Regions from separate parts of the Streptomyces sp. NPDC058195 genome, predicted to be linked through region 3. Evidence: riboswitches for the same ligand, from Rfam matches in the RefSeq annotation. Region 3 holds a riboswitch; each other region holds the start of a gene.
What was found. Region 3 has a riboswitch for cyclic di-AMP ahead of ACFVWY_RS26065 (M23 family metallopeptidase). Riboswitches for the same ligand answer to the same signal wherever they lie in the genome.

Region 1 (4,964 bases), on a different contig from region 3:
CCCGGCCCGCCGTCTGCGGGCTCCTCGACCTCGCGAGCAACGACTACCTGGGGCTGGCCAGACACCCCGGCATCACCGGGGCCGCGGCCGCGGCCGCGCGCGAATGGGGCGCGGGCGCGACCGGTTCACGACTGGTCACCGGCTCCACCGCACTCCACGCCGCGCTCGAACAGGAACTGGCGGAGTTCTGCGGTTTCGAGGCGGCCCTGGTGCTGTCCTCCGGCTACGCGGCCAACCTCGCCGCCGTCACGGCGCTCACCGGACACGGCTCACTGATCGTCTCGGACGCGGGCAACCACGCCTCGATCGTGGACGGCTGCCGGCTCTCCCGCGCCCGGACCGCCGTCGTGCCGCACGCCGAACCCGAGGCCGTACGCAAAGCCCTGCGGACGCGCGACGGGCGGGCGCTGGTCGTCACGGACTCGGTCTTCTCGGTCGACGGCGACGCGGCGCCGCTGTCCGAACTGGCCGGGATCTGCCGTACGGAGGACTCCGCGCTGCTCGTCGACGACGCGCACGGACTGGGCGTGCTGGGGGCGGGCGGCCGGGGCGCATTGGCCGCCGCCGGGCTCGCGGGCGACGCCGGGACCGTCCTCACGCTGACCCTCTCCAAGTCCCTCGGCAGCCAGGGCGGAGCCATTCTCGGTCCGGCCCGGGTCATCGACCACCTCGTCAACACGGCCCGGACGTTCATCTTCGACACCGGCCTCGCACCGGCCGCCGCGGGCGCCGCCCTCGCAGGCCTGCGGCTGCTGCGCCGCGAGCCCGGACGGGCCGAACGGGTCCGTGCGGTGGCCACCGTGCTCCACCAACGGCTGACCGCGGCCGGACTGTCCGCCGTACGGCCCGACGCGGCGGTGGTGTCGGTCCGCGCGCCCTCGGCGGACGCGGCGGTGCGCTGGGCGGCTGACTGCCGTGCGGCCGGTGTCCTCGTCGGCTGTTTCCGTCCCCCGTCGGTGCCCGACGGGGTGTCCCGGCTCCGGCTGACCGCGCGCGCCGACCTGACCGAGGAGGAGATCACCACCGCCGTGGAGACCGTCGTGCGGACCGCCCCCGCCAGCTGACCGCACCGCCCCCGACCAGCTGTCAGGAGGCGCTGGCCGGCCGCGCGGCTGGCCGCACCGCCATCCGGCCGGGCCGTCAGCCGTTCCGAGCTGGCACCGGACCGCGGCCGTCAGCCGGCCAGAGTCCGGTGCAGACCGGTGACGAAGGAGGTCCAGGCCGTCGCGGAGAACCGTAACGGCGTTCTGGACAGGTCCTTGGAGTCCCGCACGGCGAGCCGTCCGTCGGAGACGGGCGCGGTCTCCACGCAGTTGTTCATGCCCGTGCTGCGGCTGCTGCGCCGCCAGTCCGAGCCGTGCTGTGCCAGGCAGTCCGACATGAGGTCCCTCCGGGCGGTCCGGTTCACTGTGCGCCGCGGTCGATCGCGGCGATGAGGTCCAGCGAGTGCTCCGGCGACAGCGCGTGCGCCTGCATGGTGCGGAAGGCCGAGCTGTACGCCTCAAGGTCTTCTTTCCGCTCCAGATAGAGGCTACTCGTCAAATGGTCAAGAACGACCACATCCAGATCAGAAGTGTTCGGGAATGAGAAAATAACGAAAGGCCCGGTCAGCCCGGCGTACCCGCCCATCGCGAACGGCAGCAACTGGAGCCGTACGTGGGGGAGCTGGGCCACTCTGGTCAGATGGCGCAGCTGCTCCCGCATCACCCGGCAGCCGCCGACCTGGCGCCGCAGTACCGCCTCGTCGAGCACCGCGCTCAGCCGCAGCGGCGGATCGGTCCGCAGCACCCCCTGCCGGGCCAGCCGCACCTCCACCAGCGAGTCCAGCTGACCGGCGGGCAGCCCGTCCAGCGAGGCCCGGGTCACCGCACGCGCGTAGTCGGCGGTCTGCAGGAGCCCCGGCACCACCGAGGTCTCCAGTGTGCGTGCGGTGCGCGCCTGCGACTCCAGGCTGATGAAGTCGCGGTACTGGGGCGGGAGCAGGCCGCGATAGGCATGCCACCAGCCGGTACCGCCCCCACCGGCCGAGCCCGCCAGTGCCGCCAGGAGGCCGCGCAACCGGGCGTCGTCCACGCCGTACGTGTCCAGCAGCCGGTTCACGTCGGCGGGATGCACCCCGCTCACGCCGGTCTCGATCCGGCTCACCTTCGACTGGTGCCAGCCGAGTGTCCGGGCCGCTTCCCGGCTGGTGAGCCCCGACGCGTGGCGCAGGCTCCGCAGTTCTTCCCCGAGTTTGCGGCGTCGCACCGCGGGGCCGTGCTGCATGCGCGCTCTCCCTCTTCCGCCGACCGGACAGTGTGCCGCCGTTCACAGGCGCAGGTGGCAGAGTTCACCGCATTGAGCGATAGATATATGCATATTGTGGTGTGGCACCCCCACAGCGGGCAGCATCAGGGGCAATCCGGCGCCAAGCGCGGCCCGGCCCGGCCCGATCGGTGGACCGGCCCGGGAGGGAAGGACGGCACGCTGTGGCAGATCATCAGAGGGCATGCGTCACCCTGCCGAGCGATCCGGTCTCGGTTCCGGCGGCGCGCAGATACGTGGTCGGGGTGCTCGGCGGATGGGGTCTGGCCGACGACGCCGATTTCGTCGACGGCGTCCGGCTCATCGTCTCCGAACTGGCGACCAACGTCGTGCAGCACACCTTCGGGCAGTCGCCCACCTTCACCGTGGACCTCCGGCTGGACCAGGAGGAGAGGTTCCGCCTGGGGGTGACGGACAGTCATCCGCAGTGGCCCAGGCGACCGCCCGCCGCGGTGCGGCAGGACAACGGACGTGGCATGGGGATCATCCGCTGTCTGGCGCAGCAGCGCGGCGGGCGGCTGACCGTCACCCCCACCTCCGACGGCGGCAAGACGGTGTGGGTCGTGCTGCCGTGGCGGGTGCCCGTGCGGAGCCGGGCGGGGGCTTCGGGGACCGGCCGGGCTCAGCCGACCCGGCCGTAGTAGACGCTCTTGGTCCAGATCTTCTCCAGCCGGACCACCGCGCCGCTCCTGGGCGAGTGCCAGATCCTGCCCGCTCCGGCGTAGATCCCGACGTGGTAGACGCTGCGGCCGTAGTGGAAGAAGACCAGGTCGCCGCGTTGCCGGCGTGAGGCCGAGACGTGCCGGGTCCGGTTGTACTGCTGCTGTGCGGTGCGGGGGAGCTTCTTGCCGGCCTTCTTGAACGCGTAGAGGGTCAGGCCCGAGCAGTCGAAGCGGTGGGGACCGGCGGCGCCCCAGCGGTACGGCGCCCCCTTCTTCGATGCCGCGATGCCGAGCGCCTTCGTCGATACGGTCGCGGCCTGGGCGTCCGCCTGGACACCCGGGGCGAACATGGTGCCGCCGACGGCGGCGAGAGTGAGAACCGAGGCCGTTCCGGCCCGGACGAACAGAGACGGGACATGAACCTGCGCAGACATGCGCAACCCTTCGTCAGCCGCCTGTGAAGGATGACCTGTCGGGTTCGGGCCGGCGAAGTCGCCCGGCCGCGTGGTGCGGCTTCACCCCGAGGGTCGTCCGGTGTGTCCGGGCCGACCCGTTGTGCCTGGGTCCTCCACTCCTGCCGATCCACTCTCGTCGACCAGGCATCCGGACGGCGGCAGGACTCGGCGTCCGCCCGGACCGCCCCGCCGCGGTGGCGGGGGCTTGTCGTCCCAGGGATCTTGACCCACGGATCATCGGATTTCCGAGCCGAAAATGGGATATGTGAGGCTCCTCACGACTGATCCATTCAGGTGGACATGGTGCGCTCCGGGCTGCTGACGGAGCTTCGGGCCCACGCCGTACCAGCGACGGAAGCGTAGATTCCGGTCACTGTCCCTGTGAAACGCGCAAGTTGAGCGGTCTCGCGTGCGAGGGACTTCCTACGCCGAACGAGCGAGGAAATCCGATCACCGTGTCGGGTGTGTCGGCCACGGCGGCGGGGTGAGGGCCGTGGGCGGTGCGGCCGCCCGCCTCGCCCACGGCGGAGCGCACGCTCCGGTCACATCGTGGGAGCCGGGGGTACGGTGACGCGCCCGGCGCGCCGCTCACCGTCCAGCACGCGCAGCGCCCGTGCGAGCGTCGCGGTGTGGATGTGTGCCTCCCCCCGTTCGTGCATCAGCGCCAGCGCTTCCCGCAGCGCCACCGCGTGCGAGGCCAGTGCCTGAGCGGCGCGCAGCGCGCCGTAGGTGTCGGTGCCCCGGGCCGGGTTGATCCGGCCGAGCTGGTCGACGACGTCGAGGTAGCGGTCGATGAACTCTCCCTCGGCGCGGGTCAGCGCGGGAAGCGGCGGGAGTTCGGGCGGTCGCATCGTGCGTTCACCGCGCGGCGTGCGGTGGGCGGGAGGCGTTCCGGTTCTCCAGGACGTGATCCACCAGGCCGTACGCCCGTGCTCCCGCCGCGTCGAGGATCAGGTCGCGCTCGATGTCCGCGGCGATCCGTCCGGTGTCGCGGCCGGTGTGCCGCGCCAGCAGTTCGATCAGCAGCGTGTGGAGCCGTTCCATCTCCCGGGCCTCGACGGCCAGGTCGGACGGCTGGCCCCGTACCGGTTCGGGGAGTTCGGGCTGGCGCACGAGCACCCGGGCGCCGGGCAGCGCGTGCCGGTGACCAGGGGCGCCCGCGGCGAGCAGTACGGAGGCGCAGGGGCCTGCCTGGCCGAGGCAGAAGGTCTCCACCTCGCAGGTCACGTACTGCATGGTGTCGTAGATCGCGGACATGGCCTCGAAGGAGCCGCCGGGGGAGTTGATGTAGAGCGAGACGGGCCGGTCCGGGGCGGCGTGCTCCAGGTACATGAACTGCGCGATCAGATCCGAGGCGGCGGCGTCGTCGACCGGGGTGCCGAGGAAGATGATCCGCTCGGCCAGCAGCTTGGAGTACGGGTCGAGGGTGCGGACACCGTCGGTCGTGCGCTCGGTGAACTCGGGCAGCACATGGCGGGCTGCGGGGCGGAACGGCATGGTGACGCCTCTCCTTCGGAACGGACACGGGCCCCGTTCGGGCTTC
Region 2 (4,964 bases), on a different contig from region 3:
CTCAATCTGGCCCGGCCCGATGTCCAGGAGTACCTCTGGGAGCGGCTGCACGCGCTGCTCTCCGGCACCCCCGTCGACTACGTGAAGTGGGACTTCAACCGCTGCTTCACCGACCCGGGCTGGCCCGGTGAGGAGTATCCCCAGAAGATCTGGACCGCCCATGTGGACGCCCTGTACGCGCTGATCGACCGGCTCAGGGCCGCCCACCCCGCCGTTGCCTTCGAGTCCTGCTCGGGCGGGGGCGGCCGGATCGACCTGGGCATCCTGTCCCGTACCGACCAGGTGTGGACCTCCGACAACACCGACCCGCTCGACCGGCTCGCCATCCAGGAGGGCTTCGGGCACCTCCACCCGGCCCGGGTGATGGCCGCCTGGGTCACCGACAGCCCGAACCGCCAGCTCAACGGCAGGGTCAGCTCGCTGCGATTCCGCTTCGTGAGCGCCATGGCCGGGGTGCTCGGCATCGGCGGGAACCTCACCGAATGGAGCGAGCAGGAGCTGACCGAGGCGCGCGGCTGGGTGGACCTCTACAAGGAGATCCGCCCCGTGGTGCAGCACGGGGCGCTGTACCGGCTGCGCGAGCCGCGCGGCGGACTCAGCGCGGTCCAGTACGTCCTCGGCGAGGAGGCCGTGGTCCTGATGTGGCTGGAGGCCCAGCGGTACGGGGAACGCCCCCCGGCCCTGCGGCTGCGCGGGCTCGACCCCGCGGCCGTGTACACCTGCCGGGAGACCGGGGCGGTCCACCACGGCTCGGTGCTGCTGCACCAGGGGCTGCACACCGGGCTCCGGGGCGATCTCGACGCGCGGGTGCTGCGCCTGCGACGGAGCTGAGCACCCGAGGTGTCCGTAATGCGCACTTTTTCCTAACATCGCCTGCTTGTAAGGGAGATGGCCGGCGTCCCGTGAGCGGGATCATATTCGTGACGGTGTGTGGCGGCGGCCCCGGCGGGCATTCCGTACCCGGTGCGGAATGACAAGATCCGTAATCCACGGAGGGTGACCGGAATTCCGCGCCGAATTCCCGGAACGGAATACCGGGGTGGAACCTGCCGCTTGTTCTCGCCGTCCCGGCTCGCTTACGGTCACCGTCATTCCGGACGGTCCGCCCAATCCTGCCGCCGACCGGAATTCACATCCACTTATCGCGTGGCAGGAGCGGGGGAACCAGGTAGGCCGCCGACCGGGGAAATCCGGCCGGCTAGGGGTGAAGTCGCACGTGGTGCGGCCGGGCATCTCCAGCCCGAACCCGACAGCTCACCTCGCAGGCGCCGGAGAGGACAGACGCCATGCCCAACACGGGTAAGCACCGCCGTACCAAGATCGGCCCCATCGCCCGCGGCATCGCCGCGGTCGGCACCGGTGGCGCCGTCATCGCACTGCCGCTGCTCGGCGCCACCGGCGCCCACGCCGCGGAGCAGTCGGCCCCGGCCGCCGCGCCGGAGCGGGCCGCCACCGCGCACACCGCGCCGAAGTCCGCCCCGAAGGCCGCGCCCGCCACGTACTCCGTCGTGTCCGGCGACTACCTGTCGAAGATCGCCGCCGAGCACCAGGTCAAGGGCGGCTGGCAGAAGCTGTACCAGGACAACCGCGAGGTCGTCGGCGAGAACCCGGGCCTGATCTTCCCCGGCATGAAGCTGACCCTCTCCGCGGCGACCGCGGCCAAGGCCGCACCCGCCGGCGCCGGCGCCGGTTCCGCCCTGCCGTCGAAGGCCCTCGCCCCGGCCGCCGAGAAGCCGGCTCCGGCCGAATCCGCCGCTGAGGAGGCCCCGGCCGCCGAGAGCACCGCTTCCGGCTACGCCCACCCGGTCCCCGGCAACCACACCACCAATTACCGGGCCTCCGGCTCCAACTGGTCCAGTGGCAGCCACACCGGTATCGACTTCCCCGTCGGCACCGGTACCGGCGTCAAGGCCATCACCTCCGGCACCGTCGTCGCCGCCGGCTGGGGCGGTGCCTACGGCAACCAGATCGTCGTCAAGCACGCCGACGGCCACTACTCGCAGTACGGCCACCTGTCCTCCCTGTCCGTCTCGGCGGGCCAGGCCGTGAGCGTCGGCCAGCAGGTCGGCCTCTCCGGCGCCACCGGCAACGTCACCGGCCCGCACCTGCACTTCGAGGTGCGCACCGGCCCGGAGTACGGCTCGGACATCGACCCGATCGCCTTCCTGGCCTCGCACGGTATCCACGTCTGAGCGTGACCTGAGGGGCGTGACCTGAGGGAACCGAAGGGGCGGTGCGCGGTGGCGCACCGCCCCTTCCGGCTATTCCCTCTTTGCCAAAAACTGACCGGGTGGTCTATCTCACCACCCGTCAACCCTTTATTACGGTCGCGTAGGTCACATTCGGCAGTGCAGGATAAGCGCTTGTGGCAGACGATTCGAGAAATATGCAACGTGGCGTCATCAACCGGCAGGGCGTCATCGGGTCGTACGCGGCGATCGGCGACAGCTTCACCGAGGGAGTCGGTGACCCCGGCCCGGACGGCACCTTCGTCGGCTGGGCGGACCGATTCGCGGTACTTCTCGCGGACCAGCTTCCGGACCCCGGCGCGGCGCTCGACGCCGGAGATTACGCGGAATTCAGATACGCCAATCTCGCCGTACGCGGACGCCTCCTCGACCAGATCGTCGAGGAGCAGGTGCCGCGCGCCAAGGAGCTCGCCCCCGACCTGGTGAGCTTCTGCGCGGGCGGCAACGACATCATCCGGCCCGGCACCGACCCCGACGACGTGGCCGAACGCTTCGAGCGCGCCGTCGCCGAGCTCACCGGGGCGGTGGGCACGGTCATGGTCACCACCGGCTTCGACACCCGGGACATTCCCGTGCTGCGCCATCTGCGCGGCAAGATCGCCACGTACACCGCCCATGTACGGGCCATCGCCGACCGCTACGACTGCCCGGTCCTGGACCTGTGGTCGCTGCGGTCCGTCCAGGACCGGCGCGCCTGGGGTGACGACCGGCTCCACCTGTCGCCCGAGGGACACACCAGGGTCGCGCTGCGCGCCGCCCAGGTCCTCGGCATCGACGTACCGGCCGACCCCGACCAGGAATGGCCCCCGCAGGCCCAGCGCGGCACCCTGGAGGTGCGGCGCGACGACATCCACTGGGCGCGCGAGCACCTGGTGCCGTGGATCGGGCGGCGGCTGCGGGGCGAGTCCTCCGGCGACCACGTCGAGGCCAAGCGCCCCGACCTGCTGCCGCTGTAGAGCCCCCGAGGCTACGCGGCGGAGCCCCCTGTGAAGCACCGCCGCTGCCCGGCGGACGTGGCCGGACCTCAGCCACGCCCGCCGGGCAGCGGCGGTGAGGCGGGTATCCGCTCCAGCACGCCGCCCGCGAAGACGTCGTACAGCGGCAGCGTCTCCAGATGCACATAGCCGATGTGGCAGTCGCAGACCGCCAGGGGGCAGGCGCGCGGCCCCAGCGCCCGCCGGTAGCTACCGTCGTAGAGATTGCCCAGCCGCGCGGGCACGAAATGACAGCGCCGCACGGTGCCCTCGCCGTCCACCGAGATCACCGACTCGCCGGTCCGGCACGGCAGACCGGCCGAACGGTGCGGGTGCCTGCTGTACGGGAAGAGCGGATCGACGGCCGTCCAGAGTTCCGCCTCCGCGTCGGTGTAGCTGTGGCCCTCCGCCGCGTTCACCCAGAGATAGACCTCGTCGGGCAGTGCGGCGCGCAGCCGCCTCGCCTCCTCCAGGTGGGCGTCCAGCCCGACGACACCGACACTGTGCCGGACCCCGAGCGCGCTCAGCTCCCGGCACTTGGCCAGGAACCGCTCGTACGGCGTCTGCCCTGGGTGGTACGTGCACCACAGGGCGATCTTCTCCCGGCCCGCGCCCGCCTCGGCCAGCCATCCCGTACGGGTGCTCAGATTGGTCTGGATCGCCACCCGGCGGATGTGCGGCAGCTGCGCCAGCTCCACCAGGGCCCGGCGGTACCAGGAGCGGACCAGGCCCTCGCCCCACGGTGTGAACAGCACCGAGATCCGGTCGCCGGTCTGCGCCGCGGCCCACGCCGTGAACCGCTCCAGCGCGGCCCGGTCGGCCCGCAGCTGCTCCCGGCTGTCGCGCCGCTTGGCGAACGGACAGTACGGACAGTCGTAATCACAGGAGGCCAGCGGGCCCCGGTACAGGATCGTCAGGTCCATCGCCGCGCTCACTTCAGCTCGTACGCGGCCATCGCGGCGCGCACGGCGGGGGAGAAGAGCTCCGGGCCCAGGGCGTCGGAGTGCGCCAGACCCTCGGGGGACAGGCGAAGCCGCCGCTGATCCCCGGCCGGCGCGTCCAGCCAGCCGCGCGCCTCGAACGCGCCGAGCTCCCGGGGGAAGTCCTCGAAGGGCGAGCCGCCGAACCGCTCCCGGTAGCCGTCCAGGCACAGCCCCTCCGCCTGGAGCACCGACTGCAGCAGATGACGGCGGCGCGCCTCGTCCCCGTCCACGTACCGTCCGACCTCGGCGCGGGAGAAGTCCTCGGTGGCGGTGTAGCCGTCGATGATCGCCCGCACCTCCCGCATCTCCACCGCGTAGTCGAAGGAGTAGTGCAGCCGCGTGGTGTACGAACGGGCGCCGCACCCCAGGCCGATCATGCCGTCGGTCTGGCAGGCGTAGTCGTCGGGGCCCTGCGCGCGGGGGGCGTCGGCGCGGCGGAACATCCGCATCGAGACCTGCTCGTAGCCGTGCGACAGGAGGTGGTCGCGGCCCGCGCGGTACAGCCGCAGCCGCTGCTCGTCCCAGGCCGCGTCCGCGGCCTCGCCCTCGGCGCCCAGCCGCCCCAGACCGGTCAGCGGGCGCACGTACAGCGGGTAGAGGTACAGCTCCTCCGGCCGCCAGGCGAGCGCGGCGTCCAGTGACGCGCGCCAGCTCTCCTCGGTCTGGCCGTCGATGCCGTAGATCAGATCGATGTTGAGGACCGGGATACCGGCTTCGCGTATCCGGCCCAGCGCCGACTCCACATCGGCGCGCCGCTG
Region 3 (4,964 bases):
CGTGCCGCTGTGGACGGCCTTGATCGGGGTACCGGTCGGAGCGGCGAAGTCGAGCCCGGTGTGGTGACCGGAGGACCACATCGAACCGGCCTGGCCGTAGGTCGAGGTGATCGTGTACGAGAAGGTCGGGAGGGAGTAGCTGGCGGCGAGCTTGGCCAGCCGCACGGCCTCCGCCTTCTTCTTGGCCGCTTCCTCCGCCTTCTTCTTCTCGGCGGCGGCCTTGGCCTCGGCCGCGTCCTGCTGCTTCTTCGCCTCGGCGGCGGCCTGCTCGGCGGCGGCCTTCTCCTCGGCGGCCTTGGCCTCGGCGGCGGCCGCGTCCTGCTGCTGCTCGGCCTGCTGGAGGATGCGGGCGCGCAGTGCCTCACCGGCGTCCGTGGTGCCCTGCTCGGCCTCGGCGGTGGTGATACCCGCGGTGGTGAGCGGGGCGGTGGCGGCGGCCTCGGCCTTGTCGGCCTCGGAACCGTCGGAGAACAGGGAGCCCACGCCGGGCAGGGACTTGGCGTCCGGAAGGTTCTCCGTGATCGCGTCGGGCACCGAGATGGAGACCGGGGGCTTGCCCTGCGCGGTGGCCATGCCACCCGCACCGACCGCCGCTATGACGCCGACGCCCAGGACCGTGGAACTGCGGGCGAGTCCCGTGCGCTGCTTGGCGACACGGTGCCTGCCGCGCACCGGGCGGACCGTCTCCTCCGTGGGGTTCCACTCGCTCCAGCCGCGCTCGGCCTCGCCGTTGTCCGTGTCGGAGCGGAAGTCGGGGGCGAACTCACCGGTGTGCCCGGCGCCGTAGCCGGTGCCGTAGCCAGTGCCGTAATCGCCGTTATCGCCGTGGAACCGTGAAGGGGCTTCAGGGGCAGGCTTGTTGGACGCCACGGGGGCGCACTCCTTTCCTTCCTTCTCGCCTACCGGGTTAGCTGACGGGTTCGGAGCAGGAAGGTCTCCTACGGGCTCCTCTGCCTCTCACGAGACACAGGTGTCCGATTCACCCCATGGAGGTGGTTCCCCGGTTCCCTTGCGGGATTCGGCGCTCGCGCACGGCGCCGCCATTGATGACGGCTGGGACGACCGCGCTGCGTTATCGAACGTTAATAGACACCGGGGCTCCATTCCAAGCTGTTCCCACTGATCGTTCACGTCTTTGGCCTGGACTTTACTGGACATAAGCTGACCAATAGGGCCACTTGACCGCCCCTCAGCCGCCAACTCATTTCTGACGTTATGTCAAATGTTATGCGGAGCGGCGCCTCTCGACTACGCACCGTGGCATTGCCGCGGGACCGCTCATTCCTTCTCCACGCCCACGATCGGCACGGTCCGGCGCCGGACCGGCTGCCCTTGCCCGGGACGCACCACCGCGAGCAGCGCCATGTCGTCGGTCGTCTCGCCACCGGTGTGCAGGCGTACGTCGTCCGTCAGCGCGGAGAGCAGCTCCTCCGGGCCCGGGAAGATCCGCCCGCGCAGCCGGGCCGCCGGGTCGTAGAAGACCCCCTCGGCGTTCCGCGCCTCGGAGAGGCCGTCCGTATAGAGGAGCAGTGTCGTCCCGTCCGGCAGGTCCCACTCGTCCGTCCGCTCCTGCCACACACCCAGCCCCATGCCGAGCGGCAGCGCGGGCACCGAAGGCCGCAGCACCTCCAGCGCCCCGTCCGGATGCAGCAGAATCGGCTCGGGATGCCCGCGGTTGACGATCCGCACGCGGGACAGTCCGGCCGGGATCTCGGCCAGTACGGCGGTGATGAAGCCTTCGAGCACGTCGAGGCCGCCCCGTCGCGCCTCCTCCCGCGACAGCGCCCGCTCCAGCCGCCCCGCCACCTCCGCCAGGGAGCCCTCCCGCTCGGCCGCCTCGCGGAACGCCCCGATGACCACCGCCACCGTCTCCACGGCCCCCAGCCCCTTGCCCCGTACGTCTCCGACCACCATCCGCACCCCGTGCGGGGTGTCCGCCACGGCGAACAGGTCGCCGCCGACGTACTCATCCGCCTGCGCCGCCTCGTACCGCGCCGCGACCTGCAGCCCGCCGATCCGTCCGGCCGGCTGGGGCACCACCGCGCGCATGGCCGTCTCCGCGATGAACCGCGCGGAGGCCAGCCGCTCGTTGCTCCGCCGCACCACCCCGTTGATCACGACCGCGAGGACCGAGACGGTGGCCAGGGTGAGCAGTTCGATCAGCGGCACGATCTCCGGCAACGTACTGCTGTACAGCCGCAGCACGATGACCGCCAGCATCGCGGCGAGGCCGGTGCGGATGGTGCTGGCGAGCGAGAAGAACGGGGCCGCGATCAGCGGAGCGGCCACGAAGAGCGGAATGGCGGTGAAGGTCTGCGGAGCGAGCCCGTCGAAGAACAGCCCGCCGATGATCATCAGCGCGGGCAGCGTGCGGACGAAGCTCCGGCTGCGGGCACCGCCCCCGGCGTGCTGACCGCGCCGCCTCTCCCACTTCCACACCTGTGGTCTCCTGCCCGGTACACCCGCGAGCACGGACGGCGCCGTGCTCCGCCCCGCCCCAGCCTCACCGGAGCGGGAACGGTCGGCGACTCCGCATCGGCCAAAGGGAGTACGGGCGTGACCCCAGGGGAAAACGACTCGGGCCCGGCACGCTGTATGCGTGCCGGGCCCGAATCCTTCAGTAGCGGGGACAGGATTTGAACCTGCGACCTCTGGGTTATGAGCCCAGCGAGCTACCGAGCTGCTCCACCCCGCGTCGGTAAACCCAACTCTACGCCATCCCGGACGCCCTTTTGACCATCCCGCCCACCGACCGGAAATGCACGGACAACGAGCAGGCACACAGATGCGGTGGTATGACTGATTTGCCCATGATTTACCCGCCCGTGACCGCGTGGAACGCACGCGCCGACCGAGGAGCGATCCGTGGACGACTACCCCATGCTCAACCTCTTCTGGACCATGCTGGTCTTCTTCCTCTGGATCATGTGGCTGTTCCTGCTGTTCAAGGTCATCACGGACATCTTCCGCAGCCATGACCTCGGCGGCTGGGGCAAGGCGGGCTGGCTGATCCTCAGCCTGCTGCTGCCCTTCCTCGGCGTACTGCTGTACGTGATCTTCCGGGGCGATTCCATGACCAAGCGCGAGATCAAGGACGCCCAGAACCGCGAGGCCGCCTTCAAGTCGTACGTACGCGAGGCCGCCAGCTCCCCCGACCCGGGCGCGGAGGGAACCGGCGCCCCGCGCAGCAGCCACGCCGACGACCTGGCGAAGCTCGCCGAGCTCAGGGACCGGGGCGCGCTCACGGACGAGGAGTTCCAGCGGGCGAAGACGAAGCTCCTGGTCTGAAACCGTCCGGTGGACGGCCGCGCCTGACGCACGCCCCGGCCTCCGGGCTCGCCGAGCACCTGCCGAACGCCCTGACGCTGAAGGACATCCCGGGCACCCTGTCCCTCGCGGGCGGCGCCCCCGTCACCGCGAAGGGCGCCCCGATCGCGGGCATTCGGCGTGACCGGTGTCCTATCCGGCGACCTCGACGAGAAGTTCGCCCAGGCCGGTGTGGCCTCGCTCACCCGCCGGCCTCTCCCCCGAGGCCCGCAGCGCCGCATCTCCCACAGCCCCGGCGGTATCCGTCTTCCCCCCTCCCCCCCCCGTACGGGTGCCGTCGGCTTTCTCCGTACGGTTTCCGCGAGACCGGAATACGTCGAAGGCCCCCGCAGCGAGCTGCGGGGGCCTTCGACGTATTGCCCGGTGAGAGCAATGGCGGAGGATACGAGATTCGAACTCGTGAGGGGTTGCCCCCAACACGCTTTCCAACTGTTCGTCCGGGGGTCCGGGAAGGTTCGCCACCGTCCTGAACTGCAGTGGAACCGTGCCAGCTGGCCGAGCTGAACCCCCTCGAACAGAGCTGAATGCAACCCAAACTGCACCCCTCCCTCACCCGGTGGACCCCTCCCGTCATCGGCCTTTCGGCCGATCCGGCAGTGCCGCGTCCCCTACATCGGGGCACGGTGGATTGCCTTCCCGCCTGTGCGCGTGGCTTCCAGCCGCGCGGTTACCCGGCGGGGGCTCCTCCGGACCCCGCCCCAACGGCCTGTGCGACCCGTGGCACGGGACGCGTCAGCTCCGGGCGACCGCTGACCAGCCGATCCGGTCGAGCTACAGTAGGACGCCGATGTCGTTGATTGCCTTGCTGAACAGCATGCGCCAGAGCTTGCCGGGCACCGCCGACCGGTCGGGGTAAACACTGTCGGCCCACACCAGCGTGATACGCCAGTGCCGCTGACGCAGCCGCTCCAGCATCGTCGTTCCGGCGTCGCGGTCGGTGATGCAGGCCGCGTGCCCAGCACCGTCAGCAGCAGTCCGAGGGTGTCCACGACGATGTGCCGCTTGCGGCCGTTGACCTTCTTCCCGCCGTCGAAGTCCCAGCTCACGGTCGGCATCGATGCCGACCGCGACCAGGTAGCGCACCGCGTCGACCAGCTGCCGGTGGGCAGGTGTCCTCCGGCTGCCCGCCCCTCCCCTCCAGCCAGGCGGGCACGGGCATTGCCTCGCGCACGACAGCTCACTCCGCATCGGTCATGTCCGAGGGATACCTCGGACGCCTGTGCGGCCGGTCCCCGGCGTTCCAGAACCGGAGGGCGAGACAATCGCACTCCCGGACAGCGGAAGCCGACCGGCGCGTGGACGTACAACTGCGACAACAGGGTCTCCAGGCGCGCTCAAGGTCTCGACAACCCCGTGCCGCACCAGAGGCCCTGTCTTCATGTCCGCCAAGCGGCAAGACCACCCGGCCGAGCTGCTCCAGTCGAACCCACGTCCACCAAAATCGGTACGACAACGGCTTCTCAGACCGGCACCGGCCGCGCAATGTAGCGGCAGGCAGCGCAGACAGAGGCGAGTTTGGGCATATGCCGACCGGCGACGGGTCGGCGCGGGCATGCTCTTTGGGTAGCGGCGGGGTGCCAGTTCGCGAGCGCCGACGTACGTGCGCGCGAGCCCCGGCCAAGGTGTGGGACAAGGGG

Region 1: linked by a shared signal. The riboswitch ahead of ACFVWY_RS11740 (C40 family peptidase) and the one ahead of ACFVWY_RS26065 (M23 family metallopeptidase) in region 3 are both predicted to bind cyclic di-AMP.
Region 2: linked by a shared signal. The riboswitch ahead of ACFVWY_RS16500 (peptidoglycan DD-metalloendopeptidase family protein) and the one ahead of ACFVWY_RS26065 (M23 family metallopeptidase) in region 3 are both predicted to bind cyclic di-AMP.

Annotation. Positions count from the first base shown of each region.
Region 1 covers NZ_JBHVVM010000007.1:175,109-180,072, reverse strand. Annotated here, with positions in the region: gene ACFVWY_RS11760 (8-amino-7-oxononanoate synthase) at 1-1,064, shown strand, start outside; gene ACFVWY_RS11755 (DUF397 domain-containing protein) at 1,175-1,381, opposite strand; gene ACFVWY_RS11750 (helix-turn-helix domain-containing protein) at 1,405-2,265, opposite strand; gene ACFVWY_RS11745 (ATP-binding protein) at 2,469-2,945, shown strand; gene ACFVWY_RS11740 (C40 family peptidase) at 2,927-3,400, opposite strand; cyclic di-AMP (ydaO/yuaA leader) riboswitch at 3,404-3,602, opposite strand; gene ACFVWY_RS11735 (hypothetical protein) at 3,964-4,272, opposite strand; gene ACFVWY_RS11730 (ATP-dependent Clp protease proteolytic subunit) at 4,280-4,918, opposite strand.
Region 2 covers NZ_JBHVVM010000011.1:162,770-167,733, forward strand. Annotated here, with positions in the region: gene ACFVWY_RS16495 (alpha-galactosidase) at 1-831, shown strand, start outside; cyclic di-AMP (ydaO/yuaA leader) riboswitch at 1,127-1,283, shown strand; gene ACFVWY_RS16500 (peptidoglycan DD-metalloendopeptidase family protein) at 1,287-2,192, shown strand; gene ACFVWY_RS16505 (SGNH/GDSL hydrolase family protein) at 2,366-3,205, shown strand; gene ACFVWY_RS16510 (STM4011 family radical SAM protein) at 3,274-4,146, opposite strand; gene ACFVWY_RS16515 (STM4012 family radical SAM protein) at 4,155-4,964, opposite strand, start outside.
Region 3 covers NZ_JBHVVM010000024.1:20,077-25,040, forward strand. Annotated here, with positions in the region: gene ACFVWY_RS26065 (M23 family metallopeptidase) at 1-870, opposite strand, end outside; cyclic di-AMP (ydaO/yuaA leader) riboswitch at 882-1,034, opposite strand; gene ACFVWY_RS26070 (PP2C family protein-serine/threonine phosphatase) at 1,279-2,439, opposite strand; tRNA gene ACFVWY_RS26075 (tRNA-Met) at 2,622-2,695, opposite strand; gene ACFVWY_RS26080 (SHOCT domain-containing protein) at 2,866-3,288, shown strand; partial or broken gene ACFVWY_RS26085 (heme-binding protein) at 3,318-3,516, shown strand; tRNA gene ACFVWY_RS26090 (tRNA-OTHER) at 3,701-3,837, opposite strand; partial or broken gene ACFVWY_RS26095 (IS5/IS1182 family transposase) at 4,278-4,367, opposite strand.